Rhizobium sp. N324: one gene and its partner. The protein of the gene in region 1 interacts with the protein of each later gene in a pairwise test. Links are inferred from orthologs where the notes say so. Each region holds a gene or a part of one and is shown on either strand. Other genes may lie near its edges.

Region 1 (11,814 bases):
ATCATGAAGAAATACAACGGATCGATCGCATCTGACTGGAAGAACCGGCGCGTCGCGAAGCAATTGGCCAAGCTTTATGGCCCCCGGTCGCAGTTGCAGGCATACCTCGTGCCGCACGTCGATTGTTCGTCTGCCGCGGTGCTGGCTTGTCTCGCCTCTAAGGGGCCGAACACCGCGGTAGGTCGCGAGCTTCCGACCGATTTCACCCGGTCGGTAGACGATCAAATAGCCGAGATTGTAGGCGTCAAGAGGAAGGGTGGCGCGCCCAAAGTGATCCACATCGACCTTCCGGCGAACGGTCGCGAGATCCAGATGCTCGACTGGATGAAGGCGGCGACCCACCATCTCCGCGGCTCCTCATCGTGGTCTAATCGTCTCTTCCTCATGTGCCACCATGGGCGCATTAGAGCTCTTTCCGAATGGGCTGCACGCGACCACATCCGAGAGATTTGTCAGACGAAACCGATACTCGCCGGAATGAACATCGTCCCATCTATGTTCCGAACCTCTCGCTTGCTGCTTCAAGGTTTGTTGGACAAGGGTATCATCAACGTCAGCCGTGCGCTCGGTCAACACACCGAGGACGTATCTTGGAGGGACTACCATTCCCGACCTCCGGAGACTCTTATCCGCGATAAAGTGACACGGTCGTACCTAACGGACGCACAGACGATCATCGTCCATGACGATAACGAATTGGCCAACGCCTTGGGGATTTCCGACGAAGCTCTGGCCGAGCGCCGTCGAAGCGGGAGGATGAGGCGTACGGGTTTCGGCACCCTGTGCGGCGACAGGCTTGGCAGGCCAGGTTCGGCCGGCACCTTGTGCACCCAGCAAGACTGCGAGCGCAATTGTCCACAATTGATGTTCGTAGCTGACCCGGTCCAAACGGCGCTGGTGCAAGCCTGGGGGATCGGCCTGAGGAGCGCCGAAGACGAGTTCTCTCGAACTCGACCAGAGCGATGGATGGAAGTTTGGCTGCCAAGACTCAAGTTGATCGAGAGCATCGAAGAGCTCATGACGCGCGGGCAAAACATCGACATCTGGGACGAAGCCACGATCCTCCGGAAACAAATCTGGGCCGATCCTTCCGTTCCCGCTCTCAGGCCATGGTGACTCATGGACAAGATATCCGGTTCCGGGAGTTCAATTCTGTCGCCCAACGGGCCGCGCGACGCGGAACGAAAGGCCGAATGGCTTGGCGAAACCCCGTACTCGATGGACCAATGGCCTTTGGGCGTAGACCGGGCCACGGGAAAAGCAGTCTTCGCCGATTTCGACTACATGCTCACGCCGAATCGCAAGCTGAAAGACACGCCCAGCCTTTACCGCACCGCGAAGGAAGCCGCCTTTTGGGTCCGGCAGTCCGACATTGCCGATCTGGGGCCATTGAGCCACAAAAAATGGATCGACAACATGCTCCACATTCTGTCGGCTGTCGCTCGAATCGGGATCTATGACCTTTCGCGTCTACTGCCCAGGGACCTCCATGCAGTATTGCGGAAGGCCATCGAAGGGGCGGAGGGGCTGCTCGGATTCGCAGCTTATCTGGACGCGAAGTTGAGCGAATACGCTCAGCTCGCCGAGTTGCCGGCTAATTGGCTTGATGTAGATGGCCATGCAAGCCTGAGGTTGATTTGCAGAGAGCTGAACTTGAAAGATGGCTGGAGAAACAAATCTGTAAAACAGACGTTTTTGCAACACACCCGCAGGTGGGCAAATGAAGAGGCGGTCCCCAAAGCGTCGCCAACTAGGAAACCAACTCGCAGCGCTTATGATCGCTCCTTCATTGTCTGCGACCATATGTATGCACTGCGCTTCCATATGGATGCACGCAGCATTGAGGTCGACCCCATCTCCGTTGCTCCCGAGGAGGAGGCTGACCGCAAGACTGATCAAATTCAACACACGCCCATTCCTCCCCCGCGTCTGGTATTCGAGTTTGCTCACCACTTTGGGCGCGCCGTGGCTATCGACGGTCCTTCGGTAGTTAAGGAATATAAGGAGCGTCTAGCTGCCAGCGCATCCGTCAGTCGCGAACTCGCAGGAGCAATCAACGCGAAAATGAGATTGTTGCTGAAGAATAGCTTCGGGCTTCTTCTCGCACACCTGCCGGTGCGTCCCGCGCAAATCCGCATGCTCGAAAAAGATTGCTTGTACAAAGATCCGTCGGGGCAATGGTGGATCAAGGTGCCAAGGCTGAAAAAAAGGCGTCCGGACGTCCGCTTGATGCCGGCAGTCGAAGCTGTCGTTTTCACTGTGCAGCAGCTTGAAGCGGTGATGACGTACCTTCCTCCAGACGCCTCTCCGCGGATGTTTCAGTTCTCGAATGTGCACGATCGCCGGGCAGAGTTGGTTAACTTTACCAACAGCGGAGCCAACCACCTTGCGTCCGTTTACAAGTTACCAAAATTCCGAAGCAAAACTTCGGAATGGGAGCGCTGGCACTGGCAACTTCGTCAGTTCCGACGGTTTTCGCCTACCTTGTACTATTGGAAATACGAGAGTTCCATCGAGGGCGTGGCTAACATGCTCGACCAGGAAAATATATCCGTCACCCGTCGATACACCGCGCTTGACCCGGATGTTGCAGCCCTTTGGGACGAAGAGGAGTGGCGGTACGTCCAGAACGTCGTCGAAAGCGTTCTTGAAGGACAAGAGAATTATGGCGGGACGCCCGCGCTCACGATCCTAAGGCTCGGCGAAAAGATCAAAGCGGTCATCAAAGACAACCTCAAAGTCGTAACGATGAGAAACGTGGCGTCCGCCGTCGCCCAGTTGTTCAAAAATCATGGTGTTATGGTCATCATGCAAGACTGGGGTATTTGTTTTCATTGGAACTATTCGGGAAGAGCGCCGAGGGAGTTCTGCCGCCGACTGAGCGGCAAAGAAGGGCAAGGACCTGACCTTACCCATGCAGCACCGGAGGTCTGTGGGTCTGGTTGTCCATTCTGCTTGTCTGCCCGCAAGACAAGGGCAGTGATGGACGAGGTTATCAAGTTACGCGGCGAGCCGGTCCCGGCGCTACTCGAGGGAACATTGTTTCAAGAACTTCAGGACGAGCGGACCATGAAGTTTCTAGCGTTCCGAGGAAAGCTCGAGCCCCGACCGGCATTGCAATTGGAGGATGTCTCAAATGAGCGATAAAGAGAACCGTGCTCGAAAGAAGCTCCCCACTAACGAAGAACGTGTGAAGCGGTTGCGAGATTATCTCACGGCGGTCGACGAAGGCAAGGCGACGGTCGAGGACTGGACGACGTTTCCTAAGACGCTGGATGGCACGCGAGATTTTCTGATGCCGCAGGTCGGTGTGTTTCCAGTGACCAACACAAACATTCTCACGAGGACGCATCCCACATGCGGAGGGCTGGTCTCTGAGATCAAAAGGCTTTTAGAGTCGATAAACAAACGGCGACCTACCCAGGAACAGCGGACAGAGAAGCCGAAAACGACGCCTGTGTTGACGCCTGAGGAGATGCAAGAACGGATCGCAAGGCGCGATTATCTCGCTCAATGGTCGAAGGCGCGGCTCGAGGCCGAGGACGCCAAGGCAATGAGCCGCGAGATCGAGCGGTTGCGCAAAGTCGAAGACGAACGCGACAGCGCAGTAGCGGAACTGAAGCGACTACGGGCGCTGACCGAAGAGGCCCCTGGACACAACGCTCGAGCTGAGCCGCGGTCTAGCCCGCGCCAGGACAGGCCAGGAAGAAAGCGACGGGGCAAAACGCCATATCTGCGGTTAGTCGAATGAAGCTGGAAAACCTTGATGATATCTGGGGCGATCTTCGTGGTTTGTCCAATCGGGACAAAGCGGTTGCGCACGGTCGTCGTGGACAGGAAGCCTTGGATGCTGCCAGAGCCTCCGGCAGACTCGAAGCAGATGAGAAGGGGGTCAAACGCGGCTGGCTGGCAGACTTGCTGGGGGTTGGTCGGTCGGCGCTTAGACAGAACACTGCGCTCCGGAGGATCACCGCCGAGTTTGACGAGTTGGCGTCGGAGCTTTTTGTCAGCCACCAAGTCCGGGTTGCCGACATAGAGAAGGGGCTAGACGGTCCACAGTCGAATGTTATTGACCTCGTGGAAACGAAAGCTCGTCTCGACCGGCTAGACACTGGCGAGATCGAATTCGTAACTTTCGAATTCGACGGTGAAACCTACACTATACCCGTCCTTTTGTGGGGTGATAGGATCGACGAGGATGCCTCCGACTTTCTACGAGATCGCGTAGTGAAGGACGGGGTAAGCTTACTGACGGCGAAAAGGGACGCGAGCATCCTCAGACGATTTCTTCGGCACTGCCGAAAGAAGGGATGGCAGCTGAGGCATCTCACCGACGGCCGCCTTCGCAACTATCGCAGTTCGATTCGACATGTTGACGCCGCGATCTTGAATGACGAAGGGCGGAACATATGGGCAAGGACCTTCAACAACTATCTTTCCGTAATTTTTCGCTTTCTCACTTGGGCTGAGAAAACTGGGCGTATCCGTGGTGTGGTCGAGTTAGATCAAGCGCAGAGCCAAAGGCAGAGACCACCTGTCACAGGTCGGGTGCACTATGGCGTAATGCCAAGCGGTCGGCGGATCCGACAGTGGGTATCGATTGTCACGCTACGCGATAAGCGTGGCAACGCTGCGGATCGCGGCACGCCCGACGAACCGGGAATCCGTAATGTTCATCGTGTAGCCGCGTCGCACCGTCATGCGACCCGCGATACCTTATTGTTTCTATGGGGTGAGTACACTGGCGCGAGGCGAGCATCGGTCCTCGGCGTTCGCCTCACTGATCTTCCGACTCGCGAGCAGCTCGACGAGCTCCGATCAAGGGGCAGCAGATGGGGTATCAAAATCTTCACAAAAGGGGGGACTTGGCACACGATCTATCCCGACCTGTTCCTTCTGGATGTCACCCTAGACTACGTCGACGTCGAGCGCGCTGCGATCGTCGAGGTAAATTTGAAGAAGGGACGACCGCCGAGCCAGTTTGTCTTTCTTTCGCAAAAGACTGGCGAAGTTCTTCAAGGCGACAGCCTTACGAAGATATCCATCGAGTGTTTCCGTAAAGCTGGGATATTTGACTGCAGCTACCATCGGTTCCGTGCAACTTATGTAACGAAGAAGATTTGCGTCGCGCTCGACGCCTACGGCTCGACAATACAAGGACTGAGCCCGAACTCGAGTTTCATCGAAACGCTGGTCACCCGCGTACATAAGGATACCAACCACCTCTCGCCAGAGGGGTTGAAACCTTATATCGGACGAGAGCTCGACCGTCGTTTGAGGCGGGGCAAAGAGTTCAAGTCGCAGGAACTCGATGGAGAAATTCGTCAGAAAGAGCTTCATCTGGAGACGACAAACAGACGGCTAACAAAGTCGGAAGAGAAGAGGCAGCTACTTCGGGATATCGATCGAGGAGACAGAGCGTCCGCTGAAGCTCGGCTTGCCGTCCTCGTGTAAGTCGTAGCGCCGCCTACTATCTCCGCATGCGCACCCCAGGCGTAGCTGCCCTATCGGCCGAAGTTTTGGATTGTGTCGGCCACTGACGAATCAACGTATCGCGCAAAGAATCTTGCTATTCAAAGGGCGCTGGCCTACAAGCCCGAGCTCTGTTCGCGTCTGTCGCCTTTTTCAAGGCGATTGCCTAGATCCAGTCCAAAGCTGCTCTAGCAATGGTTCATGCTTGCTTCGGCCTGGTTCGCATCACCCTTCATTTTTCGAGATGTTGCCTAGATTGATAAAAAAAGGTGATAAAAAATGTGGAATGCCGGAAAGCCGTTCAACATCGCTTCCTACGCGCTTTTGACGATGATGGTGGCTCAGGTGACGGGGTTGAAGCCCGGCGATTTCGTTCATACGCTTGGCGATGCCCATCTTTATCACAACCATTTCGACCAGGCGAAGCTGCAGCTGGCGCGCCGGCCGAAGCCGCTGCCCTTCATGCGCATCAAGCCTGATGCGAAGGATATCTTCGGCTTCACCTTCGACGATTTCGAGCTGATCGGCTACGAGGCCGATGCCAGCATCAAGGCGCCGATCGCCGTCTGATCCGGGACATTCCATGGCTGATATCCGCAGGACCATTATCGCAGCCGTTGCCCGAAACGGTATTATCGGCCGCGACGGCGACATGCCCTGGCGGCTGTCGAGCGATCTTAAGCGCTTTAAGGCGTTGACATTGGGCAAGCCTGTGGTCATGGGCCGCAAGACCTATGAATCGATCGGAAAGCCGCTGCCGGGGCGGCCGAACGTCGTCATCTCCAGGCAGGCGGCGATAGATCATCCCGATGTCTCCATGGCGCATTCGCTGCCGGAGGCGATGACGGCGGCCGACAGGTTGGCGCGTGAAACTGGTGTCGACGAGATCTGCATTATCGGCGGCGGGCAGGTCTATGCCCAGGCGATCGGTCTGGCCGATCGGATGTGCATCACGCATGTCGAGGCCGATCTCGATGGAGATGCATCGTTCCCTGCGATCGATCCCGAGATCTGGCGGGCAGGGGAAACACTCGCGGTTCCGGCCGGCGAGAAGGACGGTTATGCCACGCGCTACGTCGTCTATGAGCGCCGCCACGGCTGAAAATGAACTATTTTCCAATTAAATTGACCAAGTTTCTCACGTTGCGTTGAAAGCCGATGCGGCGATACCTATAACGGTCACCAACGCATCCACCGGTCAGCCCCCACGGTTCCGGATGCGTGGAAGACTTAACGAACAACGAGGTTTTGATGCCCTGGAGCAATCAGAATGGCGGCGGCGGCCCTTGGGGCGGCGGCGGCGGTAATAATCAGGGACCATGGGGCCAGGGGCCGAACCGCCCGCGGGGCGGTGGCAGCGGCAAGGGCGGACCGCCCGATCTGGAAGATATCATCCGGCGCGGTCAGGACCAGCTGCGCAACATCGTTCCCGGCGGTTTCAACGGCGGCGTGGCGGTGATCGTCGCGGCGGTCGTTGCGGTTTTCTGGCTGATCCAGTGCGTCTACGTGGTGCAGCCGGACGAACGCGGCGTCGAGCTGCGCTTCGGCAAGCCGAAGGAAGAGATTTCGATGCCCGGCCTGCATTTCCATTTCTGGCCGATGGAATCCGTCGAGACGGTCAAGGTGACCGTGCAACAGCTGAATATCGGCGCGACCTCTGCATCGTCCTCGAACGGGCTGATGCTCTCCAGCGACAAGAGCGTCATCAATGTGCAGTTCGCCGTGTTCTATACCGTCAGCGATCCCAAGGCCTATCTCTTCAACGTCGAAAATCCGGCAGAGACCCTGCAGCAGGTTTCCGACAGCGCCATGCGCGAAATCGTCGGGCGCCGTCCGGCACAGGACGCCTTCCGCAGCAATCGTCAGCCGATCGAAGTGGATGTGCTCAATATCGTGCAGGATACGATGAACCGCTATGGCGCGGGCGTGACCGTGACCGGCGTGACGATCCAGAACGTGGCGCCACCGCGCGAAGTCGCCGATGCCTTCGAAGAAGTGCAGCGTGCCGGCCGTGACCGCGACAGCACGATCGAAGATGCCAACCGCTACACGAACCAGAAGCTCGGCCAGGCGCGAGGCGATGCGGCACGAATCCGTGAAGATGCGGCGGCCTACAAGAACCGTGTCGTCAAGGAGGCGGAAGGTGAGGCCCAGCGTTTCACCGCGATCAACGACGAATATTCGAAGGCTCCCGAAGTGACCCGCAAGCGGCTGTTCATCGAAACGATGGAACAGGTGCTGAAGAATTCGAAGAAGGTCATCATCGACGAGAAGCAGGGTGTGTTGCCCTATCTGCCGCTCAACGAGATCGGCAAGCCGGCGCAGCAGGGAGGTTGAACCATGACATCGAACAGACTTCCCATCATTCTCGTCATCCTGGCCATCGTGCTGGTCGGGCTTTATTCGTCGATCTTCGTGGTGAATGCACGCGAGCAGGCGATCGTCGTCCGCTTCGGCCAGATCCAGTCGGTCAAGACCGAACCCGGCATCTATTTCAAGCTGCCCTTCGGGTTCATGGATGCCGACCGCGTCCAACTGGTGGAAAAGCAGGCGCTGAGGCTCGATCTCGACAATATCCGCGTTCAGGTTCAGGACGGCCAGACCTTCGACGTCGATGCCTTCGTGATCTACAATATCTCGGATGTTCGCCGCTTCCGCGAAACGGTGTCGGGCGATCGCGAGGCCGCGGAAGCGCGGCTGAGAGCGCAGCTCGATTCATCGCTTCGCCGCGTCTACGGCTTGCGTGACTACAATGCCGCACTCTCGGAAGAACGTGTCGCGATGATGCTGGAGATCCGGGACGACCTGCGCACGGATGCCGAAAATCTCGGCCTGCATATCGACGATGTTCGCATCCGCCGCACCGACCTTTCGCCCGAGGTTGCGCCCAACACCTACAACGCCATGCGCTCGGAACGCCTGGCCGAAGCCGAGCGCATCCGCGCGGAGGGCAATGAAGAAGGTCAGCGGCGCCGGGCCGTCGCCGACCGCCAGGTCGTCGAGTTCACCGCGGGCGCCCAGCGCGATGCGGAAATCCTGCGCGGTCAAGGTGATGCGGAACGCAACCGCGTCTTCGCCGACGCCTTCAGCAAGGATCCGGCTTTCTTCGAGTTCTATCGCTCGATGGCTGCCTACTCCTCGGCGCTTTCGTCGCAGGATACGACGCTGGTGTTGTCGCCGAATACGGAATTCTTCCGCTATTTCGACAATGCCGCCGGCGCCCTGCAAGCGCCGACAAATCCGGCTGCGGCAGTTCCCGGCGCGGCTGCTCCCACAGCACCCGCGCAGCCGGCGAACTGACGGCAAAGGGATGCCATTGGCATCCCGACAATCCTGAAAGGGCCGGCCCGAGTGCCGGCCCTTTTTTCGTGAAAAGGTCGAGATAATCAGGCTTTTGCGAGGGTACGTCATATTGCACGGGGATTTCGCGAAAAGGTGATTTCGCCCTCCATCATTCCGCCTTATGCTGGTGCTCAATGTGCGCATTTACCCCCTAAGAGGAAGCTTGATGGCCCCCACGAATCGCTCGCCCTTCAGACGAACGCTCGCGCTTATGGCCAGCGCTGCAATGATTGCGCATGCCGGCATGAACGGGGTCGCCTATGCGCAAACCGCGCCTGAAACGACAGCACCAGCTGTTGTCGCACCCGCTCCGGCTACTCCGGAAACGGCTGCTCCTGCGCCCACGCCGCCTGCAGCCGCTGCACCGCAGCCGGCCGCACCAATTCAAGCCGGCGTGCCGAACAACGGTCCGGCGTCGGTCGCCGATCTCGCCGAGGGGCTGCTCGACGCCGTGGTCAACATCTCGACCTCGCAGAACGTGAAGGACGACGAGGGTGTCGGCCCGGCGCCGCGCGCCCCCGACGGCTCGCCTTTCCAGGAGTTCTTCAACGACTTCTTCGACAAGAAGCAGGGCAACAAGGGCGGCAACCACAATGTCAGCTCGCTCGGCTCCGGCTTCGTCATCGACCCGACCGGCTATATCGTAACCAACAACCATGTGATCGAGGGCGCCGACGATATTGAAGTCAACTTCGCCAATGGTTCGAAGCTCAAGGCAAAGCTGATCGGCACGGATACGAAAACCGACCTTTCGGTGCTGAAGGTCGAGCCGAAGACGCCGCTGAAATCGGTGAAATTCGGCGATTCCAGCACGATGCGGATCGGCGATTGGGTGATGGCGATCGGCAACCCGTTCGGCTTCGGCGGCTCGGTGACGGTCGGCATCATTTCCGGGCGCGGCCGCAATATCAATGCCGGCCCCTATGACAACTTCATCCAGACGGATGCGGCGATCAACAAGGGCAATTCCGGCGGGCCGCTCTTCAACATGAAGGGTGAGGTGATCGGCATCAACACGGCGATCATTTCGCCGAGCGGCGGCTCGATCGGCATCGGCTTCTCGGTCCCCTCCGAGCTTGCCTCCGGCGTCGTCGACCAATTGCGTGAATATGGCGAGACGCGGCGCGGCTGGCTCGGCGTGCGCATCCAGCCGGTGACCGACGATATCGCCGACAGCCTCGGGCTCGACAGTGCCAAGGGCGCGCTGGTCGCCGGCGTCATCAAGGGCGGCCCGGTCGACGACGGTTCCATCAAGGCAGGCGACGTCATTTTGAAATTCGACGGCAAGACCGTCAGCGAAATGCGCGATCTGCCGCGCGTCGTGGCGGAAAGCACGGTCGGCAAGGAAGTCGACGTGGTAGTGTTGCGCGACGGCAAGGAGCAGACCGTCAAGGTCAAGCTTGGCCGGCTCGAGGACAGCGATCAGGCGGCGGCATCCGGCGACGCGGCGCCCGACGGTTCGCAGGGTGACGGCGTGATCACCCCGGATCCGGACGAGAACAACGACATGGACCAGCCGGATTCCGGCGATCAGGCCCAGCCTGCACCGGGCGCGCCGGACCAGCACCAGGGCCAGGGGCAGGGCCAGGTGTCACCGGATGCATCAACGCCGAAGAATGTGCTCGGCTTGTCGTTGTCGCTTTTGAGCGCCGAGACGCGCAAGGCTTTCGGCATCGCCGAAAGCGTCGACGGTGTCGTCGTGACCGAGGTGACGCCCGGCTCCGCCTCGGCCGAAAAAGGGCTGAAGCCCGGCGACGTGATCGTCGAGGTGGCGCAGGAGTTCATGAAGTCGCCGGACGCGGTCGCCGCCAAGGTGAAATCGCTGAAGCAGGAGGGCCGCCGGAACGCCCAGCTAATGATCGCATCGGCGAATGGCGATCTGCGCTTTGTGGCGGTGCCGATGGAGTAAGGGGACTGCGGCGGTGCCGAGCCGCTGCGTTTCCTGTTCTCGCGCAACTTTTCCTCCCTCATTCCTGTGCTCGTCACAGAAATCCAGCCACGGCGCGTCGGCGCCGTGAATGACGCTTCTGCACGGAGAAGGAGTCTCCCGCGCCCAAGGACTTGGGCGCGCTGGATCCCTGTGACGAGCACAGGGATGAGGAAGATTGGGGTAAGCGTTCGCGCCAAATTCCATGCCGACGCGTTGGATAGCGTGCCGAATGGCTCGGATCGACCGGGGGGATTAGCCGTCCAGAGATGGTGAGCTATTTGAGGGCCTTCGGAGATTGCCCTTTCGCGCGAACCGCCAGCGGTCATCCTCTATTTCCGGACGATATGTTTATCCTCAAGCGCTTCCAAGGCGCGAAGTTCTGCTAGCTGTTCGTCAGTCAAAGCTCGCTTTCTCATTCATTTTCTGTAGCACGATTGAACATTCAACCCGTCACGAAATCCGTCTTCCGGTAGCCCTGGATATAGAGCAGCGCCGTCAGGTCGCCGTGGTTGATGCGCATCTGTGCCTCGGCGGCGACGGCGGGCTTGGCGTGGAGGGCGACGCCGGCGCCGGCGAGGTGCAGCATGCCGAGGTCGTTGGCGCCGTCGCCGACGGCGATCGCGTCTTCAGGCGAAATGCCGAGCTGAGCCGAAATCTCGTTCAGCGCATCGACCTTCGCCTGCTTGCCGAGGATCGGTTCGGCGACGAAGCCGGAGAGGATGCCGCCCTCTTCGAGCAGCGTATTGGCACGGTTCTCGTCGAAGCCGAGGGTGGCGGCGATGCGGCTGGTGAAGACGGTGAACCCGCCGGAGACGAGGGCGGTGTAATGGCCTTTCGACTTCATGGTGGCGATCAGTTCCGGGCCGCCCGGCGTCAGCGTGATGCGCTTGGCGATCACTCCGTCGACCACCGATGTCGGCAGGCCCTTCAAGAGGGCGACGCGTTCGCGCAAAGCGGGCTCGAAGGCGATCTCACCGTTCATGGCGCGGGCGGTAATGGTCGCGACCTTCTCCTTCAGGCCGACTTCGGCAGCGAGTTCGTCGATGCATTCCTGGCCGATCATCGTCGAA
Region 2 (11,695 bases), 850 kb from region 1 along the record:
GTCACCGGCCGGGTTACCAAGGAAGCGGATGGCCGTCTTCGCGCCGAATTCCGCCTGTGGGATACTTTTGCCGGGCAGCAGATGACCGGTCAGCAGTTCTATACGCAGCCGGAGAACTGGCGCCGTGTGGCCCACATCATCGCCGATGCGATCTACAAGCAGATCACCGGCGAAGAGGGCTATTTCGACACTCGTGTCGTCTTTGTCTCCGAAACCGGCACCAAGCAGCAGCGCAAGCGTCAGCTGGCGATCATGGATCAGGACGGCTTCAATGTGCGCATGCTGACGGATGGCAGCGACCTCGTGCTGACGCCGCGCTTCTCGCCGAGCCGGCAGGAAGTTACCTACATGTCCTTTGCCAACCAGCAGCCGCGGGTCTATCTGCTGCAGCTCGAAACCGGGCAGCGTGAGGTGGTCGGCAATTTTCCCGGCATGACCTTCTCGCCGCGTTTTTCGCCGGACGGTCAGAAGGTGATCATGAGCCTGCAGCAGGACGCCAATTCCAACATCTATACGATGGACCTGCGCTCACGCACGACGACGCGCCTGACCTCGACGGCTGCGATCGACACTTCGCCTTCCTATTCGCCTGACGGCGCGCGCGTCAGCTTCGAAAGCGACCGTGGCGGAAAGCCGCAAATCTACGTGATGAACGCCGACGGCTCGGGCCAGACCCGTATTTCCTTTGGTGACGGCTCCTATTCGACGCCGGTCTGGTCGCCGCGCGGCGATCTCATCGCCTTCACCAAGCAGGCCGGCGGCAAGTTTTCGATCGGCGTGATGAAACCGGATGGTTCCGGCGAGCGCATTCTGACGACCGGCTTCCACAATGAGGGCCCGACCTGGGCGCCGAACGGCCGCGTGCTGATGTTCTTCCGCCAGGCGGCAGGCTCAGGCGGTCCGCAGCTCTACTCGATCGATCTGACCGGTTACAACGAGCAGCTCGTGAAGACGCCGAGCTACGGTTCCGACCCGGCCTGGTCGCCGCTGATGGAGTAGGCGATGCGCTGCTGCCTTCATGTCGTCCCAAAGTCATGGAATCGAGCGACCAAGGGACAAATCAGTAATTCGTTAACCATGATTTTTGAGGGGCGGTTAACCGAGTGCGGTTACTGTCCGGAAACCCTGATGAACCCGCAAGGAGACCGGCCATGAGCCGAATTCATACCCCGGCAATGAGCCGCATGCAGAATTTCGCCCGCAACCCCGTCATGATCGCGCTTGTCGCCGGCCTCGCCCTTGCGAGCTGCGCCAAGAAGCCGCCGAACAGCGCCGGCGATCTCGGCCTCGGCGCGGGCGGCGCCGGTGGCTCCGCGACGCCGGGCTCAGCCCAGGATTTCACGGTCAATGTCGGCGACCGCATCTTCTTCGATACCGACTCCTCGTCGATCCGCGCCGATGCTTCGCAGACGCTCGACCGTCAGGCGCAGTGGCTCGCCCGCTACCCGAACTACCAGATCACCGTCGAAGGCCATGCCGACGAACGCGGCACGCGCGAATATAACCTTGCGCTTGGTGCCCGCCGCGCGGCTGCCGCCAAGGATTATCTCGCTTCGCGAGGCGTTCCGGCGCAGCGCCTGAAGACGATTTCCTACGGCAAGGAACGTCCGGTTGCCGTGTGCGACGATATTTCCTGCTGGTCGCAGAACCGCCGCGCGGTCACGGTTCTCGGTGGCGCCGGCATGTAATCTGCCGATTTCGTTTGCTTTCGGAAAGGCGGTCCTCTCGGGGGCCGCCTTTCTTTTTGACCACACTTTGGCCAGACTCCGTTGCTTTTTGACAGCAATTGGAAAAATCTCCTGTTCGTGCCATCGAGGTGCGAAGAATCACTGGGACAGGACGATACATATGAAGAAACTTGTCGTGGCAGGCATGCTGTGCCTCGCGGCTGTGACCGGGAGCGAACGGGCGGCCTATTCTGCCTCGTTCTTTGGGCTGCATCTCGGTGGCCGGTCCGCGGAAAACCAGTCGGCGCCGCCTGTTGTCAAGGTGCAGAGCGGCGATGCCGAGGTTCGCGTGCAGCAGCTCGAAGAGCAGCTGCGGCAGCTGAACGGCCGGATCGAGGAGATGAGCTTCCAGCTGCTGCAGATGCAGGAGACGATCCGCAAGCAACAGGAAGACAATGAATTCCGCTTCCAGCAGCTGGAGAAAACCGGCGGCGCCGGCGGCGGTGCAAAAGCTCCTGTCAAAAAGAGCGAGACCGATACCGCCCCGGCGGCTTCCGGCGGCGACGACGTTGCCAGAGTGATCCAAGCACCGCAGGGAGCCGAAACGGCTCCCTCCACCAATGTGCCCAGCAATAGCGGCCTCGGCCAGCCACCGAAGGAGCTCGGCTCGATCGATTTCGATCAGAATGGCAATCCGGTCGGCGGAACCGTCGATAAAAATGCGGGCGTGGGCTCCGGCCCTGTCCCCGATGCCAATCCCGGCGCGCCGCAACAGACTGCCTCGCTCGGCGGCGAGGCCGATCAGTACAAGGCTGCCTATGGCCACGTCTTGTCAGGCGATTACAGCACGGCCGAACAGGAATTCACCCAGTACATCACCCGCTACCCGAGCAGCGCGCGGGCCGCGGACGCCAATTTCTGGCTCGGCGAAGCACTCTATTCGCAAGGCAAGTACAATGAGGCGGCCAAAACCTTCCTCAATGCACATCAGAAATACGGCACATCGGAAAAGGCGCCCGAGATGCTGCTGAAACTCGGCATGTCGCTTGCCGCGCTAGACAATACCGAAACCGCCTGTGCGACGCTGCGCGAGGTGTCGAAGCGTTATCCGAAGGCATCGCGTGCCGTCATAAGCAAGGTTGCGAGCGAACAGAAGCGCCTCGCCTGCTAAGGTCTTCCGGCATGTCTCCGGAAGGCTTATCGCCGCCAGAGGCGATCCTCCAGTTTCTCACGTCGCTTCAAAGCCCCGCACGCATTCTCGTCGCGATATCGGGCGGCAGCGATTCCACCGGCCTGCTTCTCCTTCTCGATGAAGCCGTGAAGGCCGTGCCGCATCTCAAAATCTCCTTATGCGCTGCGACCATCGACCATGCGTTGCGCGCCGGCTCCGCAGACGAGGCGCGAGACGTCGCAGCCCTCTGCACGTCGCTTGGCATTGCCCACACCATTATGACCTGGCGAGGCGACAAGCCGAAAACCGGCATCATGGCCGCGGCACGCGAGGCGCGTTACGGCTTGCTCGCCGAAGCGGCGGAAGCGTTTGGCGCCGATCTCATCGTCACCGGACACACACACGACGACCAGCGCGAAACACTTGCCATGCGCGGCGTGCGAACGGAGCAGGTTTCATCAGGCATTGCCGATGCGGTGCTCTTCGACCGGCGTTTCTGGATTTTGCGGCCGCTCCTCTTTTCCAGCCGGGCCGATATCCGTGCTTTCCTCAAGGAGCGGGGTGTGGGGTGGATCGACGATCCGAGCAATGAAGATGTGAAGTACGAGCGTGTGCGGGTGCGACGGCAGCTGTCGGCAGATGCAGATGCGGAGACGAATATTCGTGCCATCTGGGAAGAGCGGCTGGCTCTTTCGGCCGAGGGAGCGGAATGGCTGGATCGTCATTTCAGGCTTCACGGCCGCCTGCTCGGGCAAGTGATGCCTGACGGGTTGCGCCAGGATCGCGCCGTTCTCGACTATGCGCTCGGCCGCCTGACAGCGGTTTTCGGCGGACAGCCGTTTGCGCCGGGGAGGGTACAGATGGAGCGCCTTCTCTCCTTTGCCACCGGCGGGGAGCTGGGGCGGATGACCGCGGGAAGGGTGGTATTCGATCTCAGGCGAGACGGGCTTTATCTCACGCGCGAGAGCCGGGGGAATGTGCCGCTGGTGGTGAAGCCGGGAGAGGCGGGCGTGTGGGACGGGAGGTTTGAGGCGGTAAACAACTCGAGAGCGACCATAGGGATAGAGGCGCAGGCCGCGCGCTCCTCCCTCATTCCTGTGCTTGTCACAGGAATCCAGCCACGGCGCGTCCGCGCCGTGAATGACCCGGTCAGGGGAGAGTCTTCCGCGCCCAAGGACTTGGGCGCACTGGATTCCTGTGACGAGCACAGGAATGAGGGAGGAGAGGGCAGGGGCCTGCCCAAGGCCGCATGGAAACGCGCCATTGCCTCGGCGCCGGTTTTATCGGCAGAGGGAGTCCCTCTATCCCCAGAATCCGCCCGTCGGATCGACCTAACGCCCTATTTCGCACCCTTCGACCGCTTTTTGACACGATTTGATTTCATCTTTGCCAACAAGCTTTCGGCGGTTTTCGCGACGGCGCCCTATGCGAGGCCGCCTTTAAGAAGTATTGACGGAAAAACCATCTGACCTGGGGGATCGCCTTGGCAATCGCACGGCGCAACCCTATGTTAGAGAAGAATAAGACGGTCGCCATGAGGCGGCTGTTCCAGTGCTGGGGAGTTCAATGAACCCTAACTTACGTAACTTCGCCTTGTGGGCGATCATAGCGCTTCTGCTGATCGCCCTTTTCAGTATGTTTCAGACGGCGCCGGCGCAGACGGGCTCCCGCGAAATCCCTTATTCGCAGTTCCTGCGTGAGGTCGATGCGGGCCGCGTGAAGGATGTCGTCGTCACCGGCAATCGGCTGAGCGGAACTTATCTGGAGAACAACAACAACTTCCAGACCTATTCGCCCGTCATCGACGACAGCTTGCTCGATCGCCTGCAGGCCAAAAACGTTGCCGTCACTGCGCGTCCGGAGACCGATGGGTCCTCCGGCTTTCTGAGCTACCTCGGAACGCTGCTGCCGATGCTGCTCATCCTCGGTGTCTGGCTGTTCTTCATGCGGCAGATGCAGGGCGGCTCGCGCGGCGCGATGGGCTTCGGCAAGTCGAAGGCCAAGCTTCTCACCGAAGCGCATGGTCGTGTCACCTTCGAAGACGTCGCCGGTGTCGACGAGGCCAAGCAGGATCTCGAAGAAATCGTCGAATTCCTGCGGGATCCGCAGAAGTTCCAGCGTCTCGGCGGCAAGATCCCGCGAGGCGTGCTGCTCGTCGGTCCTCCGGGCACCGGTAAGACGCTGCTCGCCCGCTCGGTTGCCGGCGAAGCCAACGTGCCCTTCTTCACCATTTCCGGTTCCGACTTCGTCGAAATGTTCGTCGGCGTCGGCGCTAGCCGTGTGCGCGATATGTTCGAGCAGGCGAAGAAGAATGCGCCCTGCATCATCTTCATCGACGAAATCGATGCCGTCGGCCGTCATCGCGGCGCCGGTCTCGGCGGCGGCAATGACGAACGTGAGCAGACGCTGAACCAGCTGCTGGTCGAGATGGATGGCTTCGAGGCGAATGAAGGCGTGATCCTGATCGCCGCCACCAACCGCCCCGACGTGCTCGACCCGGCGCTGCTGCGTCCCGGCCGTTTCGACCGTCAGGTCGTCGTGCCGAACCCCGATATCGTCGGCCGCGAGCGCATCCTCAAGGTGCATGCCCGCAACGTTCCGCTGGCGCCGAATGTCGATCTCAAGGTTCTTGCCCGCGGCACGCCCGGCTTCTCCGGCGCCGATCTGATGAACCTCGTCAACGAAGCCGCCCTGATGGCCGCTCGCCGCAACAAGCGCGTCGTCACCATGCAGGAATTCGAAGACGCCAAGGACAAGATCATGATGGGCGCCGAGCGCCGCTCCTCGGCCATGACCGAGGCGGAAAAGAAGCTCACCGCTTACCATGAGGCCGGTCACGCCATCACCGCGCTGAACGTCGCCGTCGCCGATCCGCTGCACAAGGCGACGATCATTCCGCGCGGCCGTGCACTCGGCATGGTCATGCAGCTTCCCGAGGGCGACCGCTACTCGATGAGCTACAAGTGGATGGTTTCGCGCCTCTGCATCATGATGGGCGGCCGTGTCGCTGAAGAACTCACCTTCGGCAAGGAGAACATCACCTCGGGTGCGTCCTCCGACATCGAGCAGGCGACTAAGCTTGCCCGCGCCATGGTGACGCAATGGGGCTTCTCCGACCAGCTCGGTCAGGTTGCCTATGGCGAGAACCAGCAGGAAGTCTTCCTCGGCCACTCGGTTTCGCAGTCGAAGAATGTTTCGGAAGCCACCGCGCAGAAGATCGATAACGAAGTGCGCCGCCTGATCGACGAAGCCTATACGCAGGCGCGCACGATCCTGACTGATAAGCACGACGAATTCGTCGCGCTTGCCGAAGGTCTGCTCGAATACGAGACGCTGACCGGTGAAGAGATCAAGGCGCTGATCCGCGGCGAGAAGCCGTCCCGTGATCTCGGCGATGATTCGCCGCCGAGCCGCGGCTCGGCCGTTCCGAAGGCCGGCGCGCGGCCTGCCGCCAAGGGCGACGAGCCCGAAGCCGGCCTCGAACCGCAGCCGCATTGAGCGGCTGGCATCATCTTGAACAAGGCCGGATTTCCCCAGCGGGAGATCCGGCCTTTTCTATTGGTAACGGGATATAATCATTTTTCTTGCTAATTTACGTGCCGATCGCCGCATTTTGTGGCATTCCGCTGAATTGAGGCAAGCGTGAATCACGCTCCTGGATTGACGACATTCCATGGAAGCCGGATTCGCTTGGAACGGTGCGCTGCCTTGAATGGCGCGCGGAAAGCGCAGGAGTGCAGATGAAGAGACGCTATTTCGGAACCGACGGCATTCGCGGCCAATCCAACGTCTTCCCGATGACGCCGGATCTCGCCATGCGGGTCGGCATTGCCGCCGGTACGATCTTCCGCCGCGGCAACCACCGCCACCGCGTCGTCATCGGCAAGGATACGCGCCTTTCCGGTTATATGCTTGAGAACGCCATGGTCGCAGGCTTTACGGCCGCCGGCCTCGACGCCTTCATTCTCGGCCCGATCCCGACACCTGCCGTCGCCATGCTGACGCGCTCGCTGCGCTGCGATATCGGCGTGATGATCTCGGCTTCGCATAATCCTTACGAGGATAACGGCATCAAGCTTTTCGGTCCTGATGGTTACAAGCTTTCCGACGACCTCGAGGCCGAGATCGAGGATCTGCTCGAAAAGGACCTGAACGCCCAGCTTGCCAAATCCGATGACATCGGCCGCGCCAAGCGCGTCGACGGTGTGCATGACCGCTATATCGAACATGCCAAGCGCACGCTGCCGCGCGACGTGACGCTGCAGGGTCTGAGGATCGCCATCGACTGCGCCAATGGCGCCGCTTACAAAGTGGCGCCGGCCGTGCTCTGGGAGCTCGGCGCCGAGGTCGTTACCATCGGCAACGAGCCGAACGGCACCAACATCAATCTCAATTGCGGCTCCACCAGCCCGGTCGCGCTGCAGAAGAAGGTCGACGAGGTGCGCGCCGATATCGGCATCGCGCTCGATGGCGATGCGGACCGCGTCATCATCGTCGATGAAAATGGCTCGATCGTCGACGGCGACCAGCTGATGGCCGTCATCGCCGAGAGCTGGGCCGAGATCCAGCAGCTGCGCGGCAACGGCATCGTCGCCACCGTGATGTCCAATCTCGGCCTCGAGCGCTTCCTCGACGAACGCGGCATGGCGCTTGCCCGTACGCGGGTCGGCGACCGCTATGTCGTCGAGCATATGCGCCAGCACAATTACAATGTCGGCGGCGAGCAGTCGGGCCACATCGTGCTTTCGGACTACGGCACGACCGGCGACGGTCTGGTCGCAGCGCTGCAGATCCTGGCCGCGGTCAAGCGGACCGGCCGGACTGTCAGCGAGGTCTGCCGCCGCTTCGAGCCGGTGCCGCAGCTCCTGCGCAACGTCCGCATCAGCGGCGGCAAGCCGCTGGAGGATATCCAGGTGCAGAAGGCGATCGCCGATGCCGAAGCCGAGCTCGCCAAAAACGGCCGCCTCGTCATCCGCCCCTCGGGCACCGAGCCGCTGATCCGCGTCATGGCCGAAGGCGACGACCGCGCCCAGATCGAACGCATCGTCAACGAGCTGATCGGCACGATCTCGAACGTGCGGACTGCTGCCTGATTCTTTGAAGACAGATCGGGCTCGGCGACAAGCTTGGCGGGTCTCGGAGGATGGGCGACGTCCTCTCTCCGTCCTCATCCTGAGGCGCCCCGAAGGGGCCTCTAAGGACGAGGCCGGCCACTGGTGTACTATCCAATAATTCGGATGGCTGTGACTGCGCAGCCAACCGCCCCCCGTCGTTCGAGGCCCCTACGGGGCGCCTCAGGATGAGGGCTGATCGTGCCGTGTGGCTAATGGGCGTGCTTTGCTCGTGAGGTTTCGTTCGACGCCATGCTCTACGGCAGAAGATCTAGCGCAAGGATCAACCCAGCCCACCCCTCATCAATTTATCACCCGCCGGATGACGATTGTATGTCGTGACGCGGCCAGATGAAGATCACGGGAAGAGTTGGTTCGTTATCCAGCCAAGGTCTCGTCAGGGCGTCTTCTCAAAGACTTACCGCAGCAATCCATGTTTCCTCTACCTGAAGCTTCAAGATCTACGGTAAATAATCGTGGTTAAGCAGCTTTTAACGTTTCCCATTCATTATCCATCCGAAGCGTATCAGTCTGGCAGCGACTTGAAGCCTGCCGACCCAACGGATTTTGGAGTGGGATCCATGAAAAGAAGCTTGTCCGGCATCTTCGCCGCATTGTTGATCGCGACACATGCCTATTCCGCGGACCTCGCCCCCGCTGAGCCTATCCCGGAGCAGCCGCCCGAAGTGGCGGTCAGCGAAGCGACCGGCTGGTACCTGCGCGGCGATGTCGGCTATGCCTTTACCGATCTGCGCGGCGCCCGGTATTTCCAGGGCAGCAACGCCACCGAGGTCGATTTCGACGACGCTGACCTCGACGACGCATGGACGATCGGCGGCGGTGTCGGTTATCAGATCAATAGCTATCTGCGCACCGATCTGACCTTCGACTATCTGACGCAGGCTGATTTCAAGGGCTCGACGGTCGGGCAGTGCGGCTTCCCGCTGGTGGATTGCACGTCGAGCGACCGCTCTTCGCTGACGGCTTATACGCTGCTTGCCAACGCCTATGTCGATCTCGGCACCTATGGCTACGTTACGCCTTATGTCGGCGCCGGTATCGGTGGCTCCTACGTCAAGTGGAAGAACCTGCGCAACGTCGCCTGCGCCGATGACGGCAGCTTCTGCGACGATCAGGTCACCCATGGCGGCAAGGGCAACTGGCGCTTTACTTACGCCCTCATGGCCGGCGCCTCGGTCGACGTGACCTGCAACTTCAAGGCCGATGTCGGCTACCGATACCTGCATGTCGACGGCGGCAACATGTTCGGCTATGCCGAAAATGGCGGTCCGGGCCGCGACAAGGGGCTCAGCGCCCATGAAGTCCGCGTCGGTGGCCGCTATCTCTTCGGCGGATGCGCCCAGACGAGCTACGAACCGCCGCCGGAAATTCCGCTGCAGCCGGCGGTCTACAAGTAAGCTCAATTCGCGCCCATCAGAAAGCCGCCCGCCCGGGCGGCTTTTTGCTGCGTCAAGCGTGCCTGCGTCAAAATATCCTCTCTCTGCGACACTTCGATCTTGACTATGACGCCTGCTATCCATACACACGGCGGCGGGACACCCTTCCCCAACGAAGGGCTTTCTATCTGAGAGGATAGCATCATGGCGAAGACCGCAAAGCCGGACATCCGTCCGAATAATACTCATTTCTCTTCTGGCCCCTGCTCGAAGCGCCCCGGTTGGTCGCTCGACGCTCTTTCCGACGCGGCCCTTGGCCGTTCGCACCGCGCGAAGGTCGGCAAGAGCAAGCTCAAGCAGGCCATCGACCTTACCCGTGAAATTCTCGACGTGCCGCCGGATTATCGCATCGGCATCGTTCCGGCATCCGATACCGGCGCCGTCGAAATGGCGCTCTGGTCGCTGCTCGGCGAACGCGGCGTCGATATGCTCGCCTGGGAAAGCTTCGGCGCCGGCTGGGTCACCGATGTCGTCAAGCAGCTGAAGCTCAAGGACGTGCGCAGGCTCGAAGCCGGTTACGGCGAGCTTCCCGATCTCTCCGCCGTCGATTTCGACCGCGACGTCGTCTTCACCTGGAACGGCACGACTTCGGGTGTGCGCGTGCCGAACGCCGATTTCATTCCCGCCGACCGCAAGGGTCTGACGATCTGCGATGCCACGTCGGCCGCTTTCGCGCAGGAACTCGATTTCGCCAAGCTCGACGTCGTCACCTTCTCCTGGCAGAAGGTCCTGGGCGGCGAGGGCGCGCATGGCGTCATCATTCTTTCGCCGCGCGCCGTCGAGCGCCTAGTCACCTATACGCCCGCCTGGCCGCTGCCGAAGATCTTCCGCATGACCTCTGGCGGCAAGCTGACGGAAGGCATCTTCCAGGGCGAGACGATCAACACGCCGTCGATGCTCTGCGTCGAGGATTATATCGATGCGCTGGTCTGGGCCAAGGGCCTCGGCGGCCTGAAGGCGCTGATCGCGCGTGCCGATGCCAATGCCAAGGTCATCCACGATTTCGTCGCGGCCAACGACTGGATCGCCAATCTCGCCGTCAACGCGGAAACGGCCTCCAACACCTCAGTCTGCCTGAAGATCGTCGACAAGGACATCACGGCGCTGGATGACGTCGGCCAGGCGGCTTTCGCCAAGGGTCTGGTCGGCCTGCTGGAAAAGGAAGGCGTCGCCTATGACGTCGGCCATTACCGCGATGCGCCGTCCGGCCTGCGCATCTGGGCCGGCGCCACGATCGAGGCATCCGACATGCAGAAGCTGATGCCCTGGCTTTCCTGGGCCTTCGAAACACAGAAGGCGCAGCTCGCTCAGGCGGCAGCCTGACGTGATCGCATCCGGCTCCGCCATAGGGCGGAGCCTCGCATCTCTATTCATTCATCGCTGAACACTTTTGAAGGAGGCCACAATGGCACCTCGCGTTCTCGTATCCGACGAATTGTCGGAAACCGCCGTCCAGATTTTCCGTGACCGCGGCGTCGAAGTCGATTTCGAACCGCAACTCGGCAAGGACAAGGACCGTCTGCTCGACGTCATCGGCAAATATGACGGTCTCGCCATCCGCTCCGCCACCAAGGTGACCGAAAAGATCATCGAAGGGGCGAAGAACCTCAAGGTCGTCGGCCGCGCCGGCATCGGCGTCGACAATGTCGATATCCCGGCCGCTTCGCGCCGCGGCATCATCGTCATGAATACGCCCTTCGGCAATTCGATCACCACGGCCGAACACGCGATCGCGTTGATGTTCGCCGTCGCCCGCCAGCTTCCGGCAGCCGATACCTCGACGCAGGCCGGCAAGTGGGAGAAGTCGAAATTCATGGGCGTCGAGATCACCGGCAAGACGCTCGGCGTCATCGGCGCCGGCAATATCGGCTCGATCGTCTGCGCCCGCGCCATCGGCCTGAAGATGCATGTCGTCGCCTACGATCCGTTCCTCTCCAAGGAGCGCGCCGAGGAGATGGGCGTCACCAAGGTCGAGCTGGACGAGCTTTTCGCCCGGGCCGATTTCATCACGCTGCATGTGCCGATGACCGACAAGACGCGCGGCATCCTCAACAAGGAAGCGCTGGCAAAGACCAAGCCGGGCGTGCGCATCATCAACTGCGCCCGCGGCGGCCTGGTCGATGAAGCGGCTCTCGCCGAAGCGATCAAGTCCGGCCATGTCGCCGGTGCTGCCTTCGACGTCTTCGAGGTCGAGCCGGCCAAGGAAAGCCCGCTCTTCGGCCTGCCGAACGTCGTCTGCACGCCGCATCTCGGTGCCTCGACCACCGAGGCGCAGGAAAACGTCGCTCT

The links.
Region 2: the proteins of hflK (region 1) and ftsH interact in binary tests that used the Escherichia coli proteins (3 or more experiments, as listed by UniProt). The link is inferred for Rhizobium sp. N324 from one-to-one orthologs.

What each region holds. Positions count from the first base shown.
Region 1 is NZ_CP013630.1:2,984,411-2,996,224, reverse strand. The notes cover bases 5,775-8,766. They hold hflK (FtsH protease activity modulator HflK), read left to right. Parts: upstream 5,775-6,723; coding sequence 6,724-7,809; downstream 7,810-8,766. Other genes in these bases: hflC (protease modulator HflC), read left to right, coding at 7,813-8,766; AMK05_RS14460 (dihydrofolate reductase), read left to right, coding at 6,056-6,574. In the rest of the region: AMK05_RS14485 (hypothetical protein), read left to right, coding at 1-1,116; AMK05_RS14480 (hypothetical protein), read left to right, coding at 1,120-3,147; AMK05_RS14475 (hypothetical protein), read left to right, coding at 3,137-3,751; AMK05_RS14470 (hypothetical protein), read left to right, coding at 3,748-5,454; more of hflC, read left to right, coding at 8,767-8,772; AMK05_RS14445 (Do family serine endopeptidase), read left to right, coding at 8,981-10,723; phosphoserine phosphatase SerB, read right to left, coding at 11,187-11,814.
Region 2 is NZ_CP013630.1:3,836,361-3,848,055, reverse strand. The notes cover bases 3,998-6,870. They hold ftsH (ATP-dependent zinc metalloprotease FtsH), read left to right. Parts: upstream 3,998-4,404; coding sequence 4,405-6,336; downstream 6,337-6,870. Other genes in these bases: glmM (phosphoglucosamine mutase), read left to right, coding at 6,579-6,870; tilS (tRNA lysidine(34) synthetase TilS), read left to right, coding at 3,998-4,307. In the rest of the region: Tol-Pal system beta propeller repeat protein TolB, read left to right, coding at 1-999; peptidoglycan-associated lipoprotein Pal, read left to right, coding at 1,152-1,688; tol-pal system protein YbgF, read left to right, coding at 1,849-2,838; more of tilS, read left to right, coding at 2,850-3,997; more of glmM, read left to right, coding at 6,871-7,931; AMK05_RS18575 (outer membrane protein), read left to right, coding at 8,531-9,367; AMK05_RS18565 (phosphoserine transaminase), read left to right, coding at 9,551-10,729; serA (phosphoglycerate dehydrogenase), read left to right, coding at 10,812-11,695. UniProt on the Escherichia coli protein: Acts as a processive, ATP-dependent zinc metallopeptidase for both cytoplasmic and membrane proteins. Plays a role in the quality control of integral membrane proteins.